DNA from 3 places in the Streptantibioticus cattleyicolor NRRL 8057 genome. Region 1 is predicted to be linked to each of the others. Evidence: riboswitches for the same ligand, from Rfam matches in the RefSeq annotation. Region 1 holds a riboswitch; each other region holds the start of a gene.
The links. Region 1 has a riboswitch for magnesium ahead of SCATT_RS00945 (NRAMP family divalent metal transporter). Riboswitches for the same ligand answer to the same signal wherever they lie in the genome.

Region 1 (2,231 bases):
CCCCGGGCCGAGCGCGTCGAGGGCCCGCGAGACCGCCTTGGCGACCGTCATCCCGCCGCGCTCCCCGAGGTAGCCGTTGGTGTCGGCGGAGTACTCCACGTCCGCGAAGCCCAACGCGTTGACGTCCGCGAGCCGTTCGGGCGGCACGGAGCTGTACGGGAAGCGGAAGAACGGCAGCGGCACCGCACCGGTCGCCCGGCGGATCGCCCGGTCCGCCCGCCGCACCTCCCGGCACGCCTCCTGACGGGTCAGCCCGGCGAAATCGGGGTGACGGTACGAATGGCTGGCTACGCCGTGCTCGGCGGCGATCGCCCGTGCCGCCGCCGGGTGGCGTTCGGCGAACCGTCCGGTCATGAAGAACGTGGCCGGTGCCTTGTGCCGCCGCAGCACCCCGAGCACCTCGGGCACCCCGCTGTCGTCCCACGCCGCGTTGAACGTCAGCGCCACCACGCGCTCGGAGGTGGCGATCCTGCGGTTGACCGCGCCCGACATCCCCGTAGGCGCCGCCGGTTGGGCCACCGGCCGCCGACAGTCGTCCGGGACGGCCGTCGCCCGTACCGGGGCCGGCGTCACCGTCAGGGCCAGGAGCGCGAGGAGCACGGGCAGCCGGCGGGCGCGTCGCCCCGGCCCCGGCACACGGAGGGGTTCCATGGGGAGCCAACGTATCCGCGGTCCGGATCCGGGCGCCGGGCGCGCGCCGGGTGACCGGGGTGGCGTCCGCCGATCGGCGGTGCGCCCCACGGCTTCGTTCCCGATGTGTCAAGAGTCCGCCAAGGAGTTGCGTCGACGCGCAAGTGTCGGGCTACACTCGTGGAGGTTTGAAGAGGCACCTCGTTCGGTGAGGCGTCTGCACGGACACAGGCCACTGACCCCACGACGTCGAGAGACGCCCAGGGTCAGGACAGGTCTCCCCGGCCTAAGGGGTGACCCCAAGTGGCTTCCCCGGTACGGGGATCACGCCGTGGAGTGCCAAAGCTCTGACGAGTTGGGGTGAGCCGGCCGCGTTGATGCGGGACCGGCCGCTCCTTGCCGAGTCGATGACGACGCGCACGGTCGCGTCCCGGCCGGAAGGAGGCGACAGACATGGATTGCAGTAGCAGTCCGGGCCATCATCGGCCCCATCCCCGCTTGTCCTCGCATTCTTCCGGCACGCGGTAACCATCCTCCCTGCGCGGCCCCTCGCCGGCCCCGCGACCCCTGTGTGCGCACCCGCACGGCCCTTGTGCCGCCGCGGGCCGCCGTCCTGCGCCTCCGCGCAGGGGGGATGGCTGCTGCGTGCCCCCTGTCCGCCCCCTCCCGGGGGTACGGGAGGTACGCCATGACCCACACCACCACGGCCACCCCGGTGGAAACCCCCCGCGCCACGGCGGTACTCGACGACGCGCACGTCGGCGACATCCGCGGAGCACTGGGCACCATCCGCCTCGACGACACCGCACCGCGCACCGGCCTGACCGCGAAACTCAAGACGCTGCTGGCGATCGTCGGCCCCGGACTGATCGTGATGGTCGGCGACAACGACGCCGGCGCGTTCGCCACCTACGGCCAGGCCGGCCAGAACTACGGCACCCACCTGCTGTGGACACTGCTGCTGCTGATCCCCGTGCTCTACGTCAACCAGGAGATGGTCCTGCGCCTCGGCGCGGTCACCGGCGTCGGCCACGCCCGGCTGATCCTGGAACGCTTCGGGAAGTTCTGGGGCGCCTTCAGCGTCATCGACCTGTTCCTGCTCAACGCCCTGACCCTGGTGACCGAGTTCATCGGGATCACCCTGGCCGCCGGATACCTCGGGCTGCCCAAGGTGGCCGCGGTGGTCCTGGCCGCCGCCATCATCATCGCCTCGGCCTTCACCGGCTCCTTCCAGCGTTTCGAGCGGGTGGCCATCGCACTGTGCGCGGCCTCGCTGCTGCTGGTGCCGATCTACTTCATGGCCCACCCGGCCACCTCCACGATGGTCCACGACTTCGTGGTCCCCGGCATGCCGGGCGGCTCCGGCCAGCTGGCCACGGTGATGCTGCTGATCATCGGCATCGTGGGCACCACGGTGGCACCCTGGCAGCTGTTCTTCCAGCAGTCCTACGTCATCGACAAGCGCATCACACCGCGCTTCATGAAGTACGAGAAGGCCGACCTGTGGATCGGCATCGCCGTGGTGGTGATCGGCGCCGCGGCCATGATGGGCTTCACCGCCGCCACCTTCGCCGGCACCGGCGGCCAGGGCCACTTCACCG
Region 2 (2,231 bases), on a different replicon from region 1:
GCCGGGTGGAAAGCCTGACCATCGACGCGCACACCAGGAGCATCGCCTGCCTGCGCCTGTCCCAAGCCCCGAAGCACGCCGCGGCCATCGCCTGGGACGCCGTCGAAGCCGTGGGGCCCGACGCCGTCATCGTGCGCTCCCGCACCGCCACCGATCCCGGCCAGAACACCTTCCCCACCCACCACGAGGCCCTCGGCCGGCGCGTCCTGACCGAAGACGGCACCAGTCACGGCACCGTCAAGGACATCGCCTTCGACAACACCACCGGACAACTCCGCACCCTGTACACAGCTCTCGGCGACATCCGCGGAGACCGACTGCTCGGCCTTGGTTCCTACGCCGTGGTCGTACGCGCCGACCCTTCTTTGACGAAGTCCCCGCAGCCGTAACGCAATCGGTGCCGCGGGTCGGCAGGCGGTCGGACGGGGCCCAGGTACGAGCGGCGCCCCGGGCGGGTTTCGCGGCTGCCGCCACCGGGCTCCGGCAGTGTCAAGAGTCCGCCATGGAGTTGCGTCGACGCGCAAGTGTCGGGCTACACTCGTGGAGGTTTGAAGAGGCACCTCGTTCGGTGAGGCGTCTGCACGGACACAGGCCACTGACCCCACGACGTCGAGAGACGCCCAGGGTCAGGACAGGTCTCCCCGGCCTAAGGGGTGACCCCAAGTGGCTTCCCCGGTACGGGGATCACGCCGTGGAGTGCCAAAGCTCTGACGAGTTGGGGTGAGCCGGCCGCGTTGATGCGGGACCGGCCGCTCCTTGCCGAGTCGATGACGACGCGCACGGTCGCGTCCCGGCCGGAAGGAGGCGACAGACATGGATTGCAGTAGCAGTCCGGGCCATCATCGGCCCCATCCCCGCTTGTCCTCGCATTCTTCCGGCACGCGGTAACCATCCTCCCTGCGCGGCCCCTCGCCGGCCCCGCGACCCCTGTGTGCGCACCCGCACGGCCCTTGTGCCGCCGCGGGCCGCCGTCCTGCGCCTCCGCGCAGGGGGGATGGCTGCTGCGTGCCCCCTGTCCGCCCCCTCCCGGGGGTACGGGAGGTACGCCATGACCCACACCACCACGGCCACCCCGGTGGAAACCCCCCGCGCCACGGCGGTACTCGACGACGCGCACGTCGGCGACATCCGCGGAGCACTGGGCACCATCCGCCTCGACGACACCGCACCGCGCACCGGCCTGACCGCGAAACTCAAGACGCTGCTGGCGATCGTCGGCCCCGGACTGATCGTGATGGTCGGCGACAACGACGCCGGCGCGTTCGCCACCTACGGCCAGGCCGGCCAGAACTACGGCACCCACCTGCTGTGGACACTGCTGCTGCTGATCCCCGTGCTCTACGTCAACCAGGAGATGGTCCTGCGCCTCGGCGCGGTCACCGGCGTCGGCCACGCCCGGCTGATCCTGGAACGCTTCGGGAAGTTCTGGGGCGCCTTCAGCGTCATCGACCTGTTCCTGCTCAACGCCCTGACCCTGGTGACCGAGTTCATCGGGATCACCCTGGCCGCCGGATACCTCGGGCTGCCCAAGGTGGCCGCGGTGGTCCTGGCCGCCGCCATCATCATCGCCTCGGCCTTCACCGGCTCCTTCCAGCGTTTCGAGCGGGTGGCCATCGCACTGTGCGCGGCCTCGCTGCTGCTGGTGCCGATCTACTTCATGGCCCACCCGGCCACCTCCACGATGGTCCACGACTTCGTGGTCCCCGGCATGCCGGGCGGCTCCGGCCAGCTGGCCACGGTGATGCTGCTGATCATCGGCATCGTGGGCACCACGGTGGCACCCTGGCAGCTGTTCTTCCAGCAGTCCTACGTCATCGACAAGCGCATCACACCGCGCTTCATGAAGTACGAGAAGGCCGACCTGTGGATCGGCATCGCCGTGGTGGTGATCGGCGCCGCGGCCATGATGGGCTTCACCGCCGCCACCTTCGCCGGCACCGGCGGCCAGGGCCACTTCACCGACGCCGCCGGCATCGCCCACGGACTGGCCGCCCACGCCGGCAAACTGGCCGGAGTCCTCTTCGCCATCGCACTGCTGGACGCCTCCATCATCGGCGCCTTCGCCGTCTCCCTGTCCACCGCCTACGCCATCGGAGACGTCCTGGGCCTGAAGCACTCCTTGCACCGCGGTGTCGGCGGCGCCAAGGGCTTCTACACCGTCTACGCCGCACTCGTGGCCGCCGCCGCCACGATCGTGCTGATCCCCGGCTCCCCGCTCGGCCTGCTCACCG
Region 3 (2,231 bases), on a different replicon from region 1:
CGAGGGAGAGGCGGGCGATGACCGGCTCCAGCGCCTGGGCGAGATCGCCGTTGACCGCGACGGTGGCGAGCACAACGATGGCGTCACCCTCGTGGTCCCGGCGGGCCCGCAGGGCGGAGGGGGTCAGCCCGGAAGCCGCCAGCGCCTGGAGCAGCAGCGCGCGGATGTGGGTCTCCTCGCCGCGGTCGCACACCAGGTGGACGGTGGCGCGCGTGGTGGCGTCGGGGTCGGAGCCGGCCGCCGGAGCCCGGTCGAGCAGGCGCCCCGCCGGGCGGAGCAGCAGGTGGACGAGGAGGACCGCCAGCGTGCCGAGAGCCGCCAGCTCAAGCCTGCCGGAGGCGGCCAGTACGCCCACGGCGGCCGAACACCACAGCGTCGCGGCCGTGTTGAGCCCGCGTACCCCGGCTCCGTCCCGCAGGATCACCCCGCCACCGAGGAAGCCGATGCCGGAGACGACGTACGAGGCGACCCGCGTGGGACTGCCCGCGTCACCGGCCGCCACGCTGTACAGGACGAACAACGTGGCGCCCGTCGCCACCAGGGCGTTGGTGCGCAGGCCCGCCATCCGGGCCCGCCACTGTCGCTCGACGCCGATCAGCGCTCCGCACGCCACACCGGTGGCGAGCCGGACGAGGAAATCGGCAGTGCTCAGACCGTGCACAGCCTGCACAGGGCACCTCCTTCGACGGGACCGCTCGGGTCAACAGGGCTTGTCAGACGAGGGGTTCGAGGAACTCCAGCCGGTTGCCGACCGGGTCCGTGCTGTAGAAGCGGCGGTGACCGGGCAGGTTGTCGTCCCACACCACCGGGGCGCCGTGCGCCGCGAGCCGTTCGGCGAGGGCGTCGATGTCCCGCACCCGCAGCCCCGGATGGGCCTTCGCGGCGGGGCGGAACGGGTCCTCGATGCCCAGGTGGAGCTGGACGCCGCCGTCCGCGGTCCCGAACCAGCAGCCGCCCCGCGCCGCGAGGACCGGCGGCTTGGGGATCTCACGCAGCCCCAGCGCGCCGATGTAGAAGCTCCGCAGCAGATCCTCGCTCGCGGGCGGCGCGGCGAGCTGGACGTGGTCGAGTGCGGCGATCATGGGGTTACGGCCTCCAGGAGACGTGTTTCGGCGCAGTCCGTCCCGGGACGCCGGGAGGGCTCGCTCGGCAGGGGCGGCCGTCACGCAGGACGGCGGCCCGCGACGGCGTGGGAGCCGTGCGGGTTCACAACAGCGCGGCGGGAAGGCCGCGCGGGAAAGGGTGGTTATCGCGTGCCGGAAGAACGCGAGGACACGCGGGGAAGGGGCCGATGATGGCTCGGACTACTACCGTAATCCATCTCTTCCGCCTCCTTCCGGCCGGGACGCGACCACGCGCGTCGTCATCGACTCGGCAAGGAGCGGCCGGTTCCGCGCCGACGCGACCGGCTCACCCCAACTCGTCAGAGCTTTGGCACTCCACGGCGTGATCCCCGTACCGGGGAAGCCACTTGGGGTCACCCCTTGGGCCGGGGAGACCTATCCTGACCCTGGGCGTCTCTCGACGTCGTGGGGTCAGTGGCCGGTGTCCGTGCAGACGCCTCACCGAACGAGGTGCCTCTTCAAACCCCCACGAGTGTAGACCCCCACGCGGGCGGCGAGGTGACTTCCTGGCGAACTCTTGACGCGCCCGGTGAGCCGGATCACGTTCCGCCCCCGCGCCCGGGCGGATCCGCCGTCGGCCCGGCACCGGCCGCCACGCGGGCGATCGTCAACCCCAGACCCACGGCGCGCACCGGCAGCCCCACCCCGTAGGCGTCCGCCACGGCGAGGAGCACCGGCCGGGCCAGCGGCAGCAGGCGACGCGCCACCGGGGGGACGGGCAGTGCGGTGATGAACGTCATGACACACCTCCACCGGATCGGCACCCGAGGCCATACCGGCGAGGCGGTCCGTCAGACGACGCGATGCGTGCCGGGTGCCCCAGGTGCGACGGAATGGGAGCCGGGACTGGTGCAGGGACTCATCCCGTTCACCTCCTCGCACGCTCGGCGAACACATCCGGACGGGGGCGTGACGTGCCCCTCGGTCCAGGTTACGACTGCCGGCGACGGGACGGTACGCCGGAGCCACCCCGCCGTGCCGTGCGGGCACTCGTCACCCTCCGTGACCGGCGTTCGGCGCCGGTGACGACCGGCCGGGGGAACCCCGTGAACGGCGTCGTCCGCACGTCACCCGTTCGCCCGCCCCACCGGTACCGGCCGGGCCCGG

Region 2: linked by a shared signal. The riboswitch ahead of SCATT_RS29790 (NRAMP family divalent metal transporter) and the one ahead of SCATT_RS00945 (NRAMP family divalent metal transporter) in region 1 are both predicted to bind magnesium.
Region 3: linked by a shared signal. The riboswitch ahead of SCATT_RS34420 (VOC family protein) and the one ahead of SCATT_RS00945 (NRAMP family divalent metal transporter) in region 1 are both predicted to bind magnesium.

Annotation. Positions count from the first base shown of each region.
Region 1 is NC_017586.1:264,122-266,352, reverse strand. Features, by position in the region: gene SCATT_RS00950 (polysaccharide deacetylase family protein) at 1-651, opposite strand, end outside; M-box (ykoK) riboswitch at 824-997, shown strand; gene SCATT_RS00945 (NRAMP family divalent metal transporter) at 1,319-2,231, shown strand, end outside.
Region 2 is NC_017585.1:492,361-494,591, forward strand. Features, by position in the region: gene SCATT_RS29785 (PRC-barrel domain-containing protein) at 1-389, shown strand, start outside; M-box (ykoK) riboswitch at 554-727, shown strand; gene SCATT_RS29790 (NRAMP family divalent metal transporter) at 1,049-2,231, shown strand, end outside.
Region 3 is NC_017585.1:1,545,850-1,548,080, forward strand. Features, by position in the region: gene SCATT_RS34415 (MgtC/SapB family protein) at 1-661, opposite strand, end outside; gene SCATT_RS34420 (VOC family protein) at 714-1,082, opposite strand; M-box (ykoK) riboswitch at 1,408-1,581, opposite strand; gene SCATT_RS34425 (hypothetical protein) at 1,664-1,864, opposite strand.